One region of the Mesorhizobium sp. B2-4-19 genome, then DNA from elsewhere that is predicted to be linked to it. Evidence: predicted binding sites of a transcription regulator. Region 1 holds the regulator's gene; the other holds the start of a gene.
The links. Region 1 encodes PhoB, which activates phosphate uptake and scavenging genes when phosphate is short. Its sites were predicted from a motif close to TGTCATNNANCTGTCAT; they were not measured.
Positions count from the first base shown of each region.

Region 2: a site for PhoB is predicted at 2,566-2,582, ahead of FJ546_RS27630 (DUF1045 domain-containing protein). Genes of this name have one in related genera too.

Region 1 is NZ_VFUV01000016.1:84,004-87,980, forward strand. It holds gene xylF (D-xylose ABC transporter substrate-binding protein) at 1-177, opposite strand, end outside; gene FJ546_RS23625 (ROK family protein) at 450-1,700, shown strand; gene phoB (phosphate regulon transcriptional regulator PhoB) at 1,713-2,402, opposite strand; gene phoU (phosphate signaling complex protein PhoU) at 2,424-3,131, opposite strand; gene pstB (phosphate ABC transporter ATP-binding protein PstB) at 3,157-3,960, opposite strand; gene pstA (phosphate ABC transporter permease PstA) at 3,957-3,977, opposite strand, start outside.
Region 2 is NZ_VFUV01000022.1:33,696-37,672, forward strand. It holds gene phnN (phosphonate metabolism protein/1,5-bisphosphokinase (PRPP-forming) PhnN) at 1-544, opposite strand, end outside; gene FJ546_RS27625 (alpha-D-ribose 1-methylphosphonate 5-triphosphate diphosphatase) at 541-1,695, opposite strand; gene FJ546_RS27630 (DUF1045 domain-containing protein) at 1,731-2,438, opposite strand; gene iolB (5-deoxy-glucuronate isomerase) at 2,679-3,491, opposite strand; gene FJ546_RS27640 (hypothetical protein) at 3,496-3,714, opposite strand; gene iolE (myo-inosose-2 dehydratase) at 3,755-3,977, opposite strand, start outside.

The DNA of each region.
Region 1 (3,977 bases):
GTACTTGTCGCCGGCGGCCTCGATCGCCTTCTTCATGGCGGCCTCGTCGGTCTTCCAGCGCTCTTCCTGGAAGTTGGACCACGAAACGCCGATGACCTTGTCCTTCGCCTGCGCGACCGACGCAAGCGTCAGCGACATGGCGACACCCGCCAGGATGGCGGCCGTGAATCTCTTCATGATATTCCTCCCTGCGCCGCGTATGGCGCGACCAAACTGGCCCTAAGGCCGGCACAGAGGCCCTATTTTTTCGAGCCTCGAAAAAACACTGAGCCAACACCGGAACGCTGTCAACAACGATTCTGATGGATTTTGATGTCCCTCTGAATTTTTTTCGAGCTTCGCAATAAATAAATGACAGCACCGGCCGCTTCTGCCAGTATTTGACCGTGTCGCCGGCAGCGTTCGAGGAGGCCGGAAGAACCGCGGCGACCGGGAGGATGTGAAAAAACATGTCGGTCGGAATCCGCCACGACGATCTGCGCCGGCGCAACCGGGCGATGGTGATCGCGGCCGTGCGCCAGGCTGGCCGGCCCTCACGCACCGAGATCGCCGCGACCACCGGCCTCAGCCATTCGACCATATCGGCGATTTCCTCCGACCTGATCGGCGAAGGCATCCTGGCCGAGGGCAAGCCGAGCGAGGCCGGCGCGCTGAAACGCGGCAGGCCGCAGGTCGGGCTCGGCCTCAATCCGGAGGCCGCGGCTGTGATGACCGTGGTGCTGTCGCTGAATTTCCTGTCGGTCGCAGTCATCGACTATGCCGGCCAGGTGATATCGGAAGAACAGCGCCGGCTGGACACGCTGACCATGTCGCGCGAGGCGCTGATCGGCGAATGCGTGGCCATCGTAAGGCGGCGCCTCGAGGATCCCGACATTGACGTGCGCAGCGTCGCCCGCATCGCGCTGGCGATCCAGGGCATCACCGATACCGAGGCCCGGGCGATGCTGTGGTCGCCGATCACGCCGCAGACCGACATCGCCTTCGCCGACATACTCGAAGCCGAGTTCGGCATCCCCGCCACCATGGAAAACGACTGCAACATGATGGCGGTGGCGCTGCGCAGGCGCGATCCCGAGCGCTACCGCGACGACTTCATCGCCATCCTGCTTTCGCACGGCATCGGCATGGGGCTGGTGCTGAAGGGCGAGCTGTTCACCGGCACCCATTCCTCGGGCGGCGAGTTCGGCCACATGATCCATCGGCCCGGCGGCGCGCTCTGCCGCTGCGGACGGCGCGGCTGTGTCGAGGCCTATGCCGGCAATTACGCCATCTGGCGCAATGCCAGGCAGCTCAGCGAGGACACCGAGCCTGTGGCCGATGTCAGCGACGCGCAGATGCGGGCGCTGGCCACGACGGCACGGGAACGGGACGGGCCCGAGCGCGAAGCCTATCGCAAGGCCGGCGAGGCGCTGGGTTACGGCCTCGGCAGCCTGTTCGCGCTGATCGATCCCGCGCCCGTCGCCATGGTCGGCGTCAGCGCCGCCGCCTTCGACCTGATCGAGCCGGCATTGCGCGAGGCGATCGCCCAGACCGCCGGTGGCCAGCACTCGGAATCGATCTCCTTCGACACCGAACCGAACGAACTGCCGCTGATCCGCGAAGGTTGCGCCATGCGCGCGCTGACCTTCGTCGACCAGGAGATTTTCGCGCCCGGCGTGCAAACGAAAGCAGGCCCCGCCGCGAAGAAAAACGTTGCCTGAGTCAGGTCGTGCTCAATCCTCGCGGATCGCGTAGCCCGCCCCACGGATGGTGCGGATGACATCCGGCATGCGGCCATTGTTGACCGCCTTGCGCAACCGGCCGACATGCACGTCCACGGTGCGCTCGTCGATGTAGATCGTCTCGCCCCAGACATTGTCGAGCAGCTGGCTGCGCGAGAACACGCGGCCGGGATGGCGCATCATGAATTCGAGCAGGCGGAATTCGGTCGGCCCGAGCCGGATCTCGCTCTTCTTGCGGTAGACCCGGTGCGATTCACGGTCGAGCACGATATCGCCGACCTTGAGCACGCTCGACAGCACTTCCGGCTTGGCGCGGCGCAGCAGCGCCTTGACGCGGGCCATGAATTCCGGCGTCGAGAACGGCTTGACCAGATAGTCGTCGGCGCCGGTGGAAAGCCCACGTACACGGTCGCTTTCCTCGCCCCGCGCGGTCAGCATGATGATCGGCAGCCGCTCGGTCTCGGGCCGCATTCGCAACCGCCGGCAGAGTTCGATGCCGGATACCGCCGGCACCATCCAGTCGAGCACGAGGAGGTCGGGCACGTTCTCCTGCAGGCGGATTTCGGCTTCGTCGCCGCGTGTCACCACCTCGACCTGGTAACCCTCCGATTCCAGATTGTAGCGGAGGAGCACGCCGAGCGGCTCCTCGTCCTCCACCACCATGATGCGTGGTGCGATCATCGATTGGTTACCCCTGCGCTCTCAGGCCGCCGGCGCCGACATCGCCGTCTCGTCCTGTTTTGGACGGTTGGCGGGCAGCTGCGTGCCGGTCAGGACATAGTACGCATTCTCGGCGATGTTGGTCACGTGGTCGCCGATGCGTTCGAGATTCTTGGCGCAGAACAACAGATGCGTGCAAGCCGTGATGTTGCGCGGATCTTCCATCATATAGGTCAGCAGTTCGCGGAAGACGGAAGTGTATTTGACGTCGATGCGCTCGTCGTCGGCGCGCAGCTTCGCCAGTGCCGCGGCATCGCGCGCCGCATACTCCTCGATGACGCCCTGCACCTGGATCAGCACCAGCTGCGCCATGGCGTCGATGGAATGCGACAGGTCGCGCGGCGTGGCGCTGAGGCCTACAGTACCGACGCGCTTGGCGATGTTCTTGGCAAGGTCGCCAATGCGTTCGAGGTCGCCGGCCATGCGGATCGAGCCGACGACATGGCGCAGATCGTCGGCCATCGGCTGGCGCTTGGCGATCAGCGTGATGGCGCGGTCGTCGAGCTCGCGCTGGCGCGCATCCATGATGGCGTCGTCGGAGACGACGCGCTGGGCGAGCGCATTGTCGGAGTTCAGCAGCGCCTTGGTGGCGCCGCCGACCATCGAGCCGGCAAGGTCGCCCATGTCGCTGATCAGCCTGCTGATCTGTCCGAGATCCTCGTCGAAGGCTGCGACTGTGTGTTCGGCCATGATCCTGGTCCTCGTATGCGTGCGATCAGCCGAAGCGGCCAGTGATGTAGTCTTGCGTGCGCTTCTCGCGAGGCGACGTGAAGATCTTCTCGGTACGGTCGAATTCGACCAGTTCGCCCAGATACATGAAGGCGGTCTGCTTCGAGACGCGCGCCGCCTGCTGCATGTTGTGGGTGACGATGACGATCGTGTAGTCGGCCTGCAACTCGTCGATCAGTTCCTCGATCTTGGCGGTCGACAGCGGGTCGAGCGCCGAGGCCGGCTCGTCGAGCAGGATGACTTCAGGCTTCACCGCCACGGTGCGGGCGATGCACAGCCGCTGCTGTTGGCCGCCCGACAGGCTAAGGCCGCTGGCATTGAGCTTGTCCTTGACCTCGGTCCACAGTGCCGCGCGCTTGAGCGCCTGCTCGACACGGCCGTCCATCTCGGCCTTGCTGATCTTCTCGTAGAGCCTGACGCCGAAAGCGATGTTCTCGTAGATCGACATCGGGAACGGCGTCGGCTTCTGGAACACCATGCCGATCTTGGTGCGCAGCAGGTTGAGGTCCTGCGAGCGGTCGAGAACGTTCTGGCCGTCGAGCAGCACCTGGCCCTCGGCGGTCTGCTTGGGATAAAGCTCGTAGATGCGGTTGAAGACGCGCAGCAGCGTCGACTTTCCGCAACCCGACGGGCCGATGAAGGCGGTGACGCTGCGCTCGGGCAGCGACAGCGTGATATCCTTCAGCGCCTTCGACTGGCCGTAGTAGAAGTTGAGGTTCTTGACCTCGATCTTGGCCTTGGTCACCGCCTCGGCGGCGATCGTCATGTCTGGAGACAACATCTGGCTCATTTGTCCTCTCTGCGTCC
Region 2 (3,977 bases), on a different contig from region 1:
TATTGTCGATCGTGGTCACGCCGGGGCCGGTCAGGGTCACATTGGCGCTGCGCGCCAGGCGCGCCAGCACTTCGCCGCGCGACTCGCGGCCGCGCATCGCCAGCCGCTCGGCCAGCACGTCAGGCGAAGCAGTGATCTCGACAATGGCCAGATTGGCGTAGCGCTCGCGCAAGGTGGGAATGATCGCACGCGACACGTTCGCCACCGCCACATGGCCATTGGCGACCGACCAGTCGACATCGGCAGGCAGGCCATAGCGCAAGCCATGCGCTTCCCAGGAAATGGCGAAGGCGCCGTCAGCCTCGGCCTCGACGAAGGCGGCGTCGGCCAGCGTGTCGTGATCCTCGCTCGCCGCATCGCTCGGCCGGGTTATGACGCGGCGCACGAACTCCAGCCGGGTCTCATCGGCGAAGAGGGTACGGGCGTAGCCGATCACCGTGTCCTTGCCGGCGCCGCTTGGCCCCACGACGGCGACAAAGACGCCATGACGGACAGGGAACATTTCAGCGGACAATTCACGCTCGATCAAGGCCGACACCATCATGCGACCCGGCGCCCTTGCCGCCAGACGGTGCGCACCACCGGAACATGATCATCGACACGCACGCGCACCAGGTCGGCGCGGCGGCCTTGCTCGATGATACCGCGGTCGGTCAGGCCAACGGCCTCAGCCGGGTTCTTCGACACCATGGCGACCGCCTGCGGCAGCGAAATGCCTTCGACCATGTCGCCGAGGAAGAAGGCCGACTGGATCAGGCTGAAAGGAATATAATCTGATGACAAGATGTCGAGCAGGCCGTCGCCGGCCAGCGTGCGAGCCGAGACATTGCCCGAATGCGAGGCGCCGCGCATGACGTTCGGCGCACCCATCAGGACGCCCAGGCCCGCGGCCTTCGAAGCGCGCGCCGCTTCCTCGGTGGTCGGGAACTCGGCAACGCGCACGCCCTGCTCGATCGCCTCGTCGACATGGCCCGAAGTGGCGTCGTCATGGCTGGCGAGCACGATGCCGCGCTCATGGCAGGCAGCCGCGATCACCGCGCGGTTCGGCGCCGAATAGCGCGCCGATTCCGCCATCCGCTTCTCGCAGAACAATTGGAAGTCGCGATCGGTCAGCTTCAGCTTGCGCTGGTAGTAGTAGGCATAGGTTTCGAGATTGACGAACTGACGCTGGCCGGGCGCATGATCCATCAGCGAAGCCAGCTTGACCCGGTCGTCCCGGTCGAAATTGGCGAAGGCCTGCAGGCAATCCGGCGCCGAAACCTCGCAGCGCAGATGCAGGAAGTGATCGGCTCGCAGGCGATCCTGCGCGACGCTGTCCTCGATGGCATCGGCCAGCTTGCGAATATCGGCCAAGGTCAGGTCGGCGTCCTCGTCCATGCCGACGCGCAAGGCGTCGAGCACGGTGGTGATGCCGGCCGTCGCCACCTGCGCGTCATGGGCAAGCACCGCGGCGATTGGGTTCCAGCGCACCTTGGGCCGGGGCGCGTAGTGGCCTTCCAGGTGGTCGGTGTGCAGCTCGACCAGCCCGGGAATGACATAGTCGCCGCCCATGTCCTCGCCGGCCATATTCCCGCTGGTGCGGCTGCTGCCGGCATCTATGTCGGCGATAAAGCCGTCACGCAGCACCAGCGACCCCTCGACGATCTCGTCGGCAAGCACGATGCGGGCGTTGGAAAGAACGGTCTCGGCGGTCATTTCGGGCAGTCCTTTGGTTCTTCGAGCAGGGGTGTTCAGGCGGTTTTTCTTGCCGGGCGGCGTCCCAGCGCGTGATGCGAAAGCACCATGAACGGCGCGCCCGGTTCGGGTTCGACAAACAGCGTCAGCGCGTCGACCACCACCGGCTGCCGCAGTACATCCGCGAACAGGCTGTCGATTGCTGCGCGCAAACGTGGGCTTTCCTGTGGCCCGGCGCGGCCCGACAGCGTCATGTGGAAGCGGAAGGTCTCGAAGACATAGGGGTAGCCCCATTGGCAGAGATTGCGGAACTCGGCCGGCTTCAGCGAATCCGGGCTGCGCCGCTCGATCTCGGCCTCGGTCAGCGGCGCGCGGAACCGGTCGAAATCGCGCACCACCTGGTCGGCGAAACGGTTGAGCGGCGGCAGCGGTCCCTCCGGCACCAGCGCGAAGAAACTGTCGATCTGGCTGACGACGAGACGCGGGATCGTCACAACGGGCGTCGCTTCGGCAAAATGGTCGAGCCCAGCGCGCAGCGAAGTCTCGGTCTCGTTGGCGGCCAGGCGGAAGGGTGCCTTCAGCGTCGCGTGGAAGCCATAGCGGCGGGCCGAGGCGGTGTGGAAGGCAACTTCCGCCGCCGACAAATCGGCCACGGCTTCAACCGGCGCTGTCGCCGCGCCGAACGGGTCACGGCCCAGCCAATTGGCGGCGATCCGCGCCAGCGGTTCGTCCTGCCGGGGGGTGAAGTAGATGGCATATCGCATGAGAGGTCCTCGTTAAAGCGCGCCGCGACGCGCGCTTTAAGTCTTCGTTGGGTGCATATCGTCGCCCCCAAAACCGCTAGACACTTCTGGGCGACATGCACTAGACCCGCTGCCATAGGTGATTTCCATGACGGATTGACGAAGCTTTGCAGGGTTTTCGAAGGCAAATCGACCCCATAAGTCCTTAGCCGACGATTTTTCCGAGCTGGACCAATAGGTTGGGGAGGAATCTCGGACCGGTCAGGCCTTCATCAACCATTCGTGCTCGGGCGCATTGTGGAATTTCCACGTCCGTCTCGGCCCGGCCATGACGTTGAGGTAGTAGAGGTCGTAGCCATGGCAGGCCGCGCAGGGGTGATACCCCTTGGGCACCAGCACGACATCGCCATCCTCGATCGCCATGGCTTCGTCGAGCGCGCGATGGCCATGCTTGTCCGCGTCGGTGTAGACGCGCTGGAAGGCAAAGCCCTGCGGCGGGTTGAGGCGGTGGTAATAAGTCTCCTCGAGATAGGATTCGGCGGGCAGATTGTCCTGGTCATGCTTGTGCGGCGGATAGCTCGACGTGTGGCCGCCGGGCGTGATGACCTCGACCACCAGCAGCGAATCGGCAGGCTTGCCTTCCGGCAGGATGTTGGTGACGTAGCGCGTGTTGGTGCCCTTGCCGCGCACCTCCTGGCCGAGATCGTCCGGCCCGATCACCCGAACCGGCAGGCCGCCGCCGAGGCCGGGGGCCGAGCAGACCGCGAGTTCGAGATCGGTGTCAGCCGTCACCGACCAGTCCGATCCCTCCGGCACATAGACCGACCAAGGCTTGCCCACGAAGGGCGACATGCGCTCGCCGAGCAGGCCGAGATCCTTGCCGTCGACTTTCGCGGTGCCCTTGCCGGTGACGAAGACCAGGCAGACCTCGCGGTCTTCCGTCTTTCCCGAGGCGCTTTCGCCGGATTGCAGCCGATGCAGGTCGAAACCGACATAAGTCCAGCCGGCGCTTTTCGGCGTCACATGGGCAACGCGGCCACAGCCCTTGTCGGCTTTGACGAGCAGCTTGGACATCGGATTACTCCTTCGGTTCGGACTCGGCCGTCGCCTTGTTCTCGTCGGCGGGCTTGTAGAGATAGAAGAACTGCCAGACGGCATAGCCGGCGAAGCCGAGCGCGATGGTGCCCCAGAATGGCGTGCCGGTGGCGAACTCGATGATCGACCAGATGACGCAGACCGCGACGACGGCGACACGCCGCCACAACGGGCGGAAGAAGGGGTGCTCGGAATCTTTCATCGGGCCAATCTACAGCAACCTGCCTCGCCGTGAAGTCGCGTCAGGCATTCGGAAAACCCTGGGTTTCGACCGTGTAGCCGGCGGATGTCATCACCCGCATCAGCTCCTTGTGGCCGACCTGCGCCATCTTGAGCGGCGGGTTCTTCTTCGGGTCCTGCTCGGCCTCGACCACGAACCAACCCTCATAACCATGGTCGGCGAAGCGCTGCACAATGGCGCCGAAGTCCAGCGAGCCGTCGCCCGGCACGGTGAAGGCACCGAGC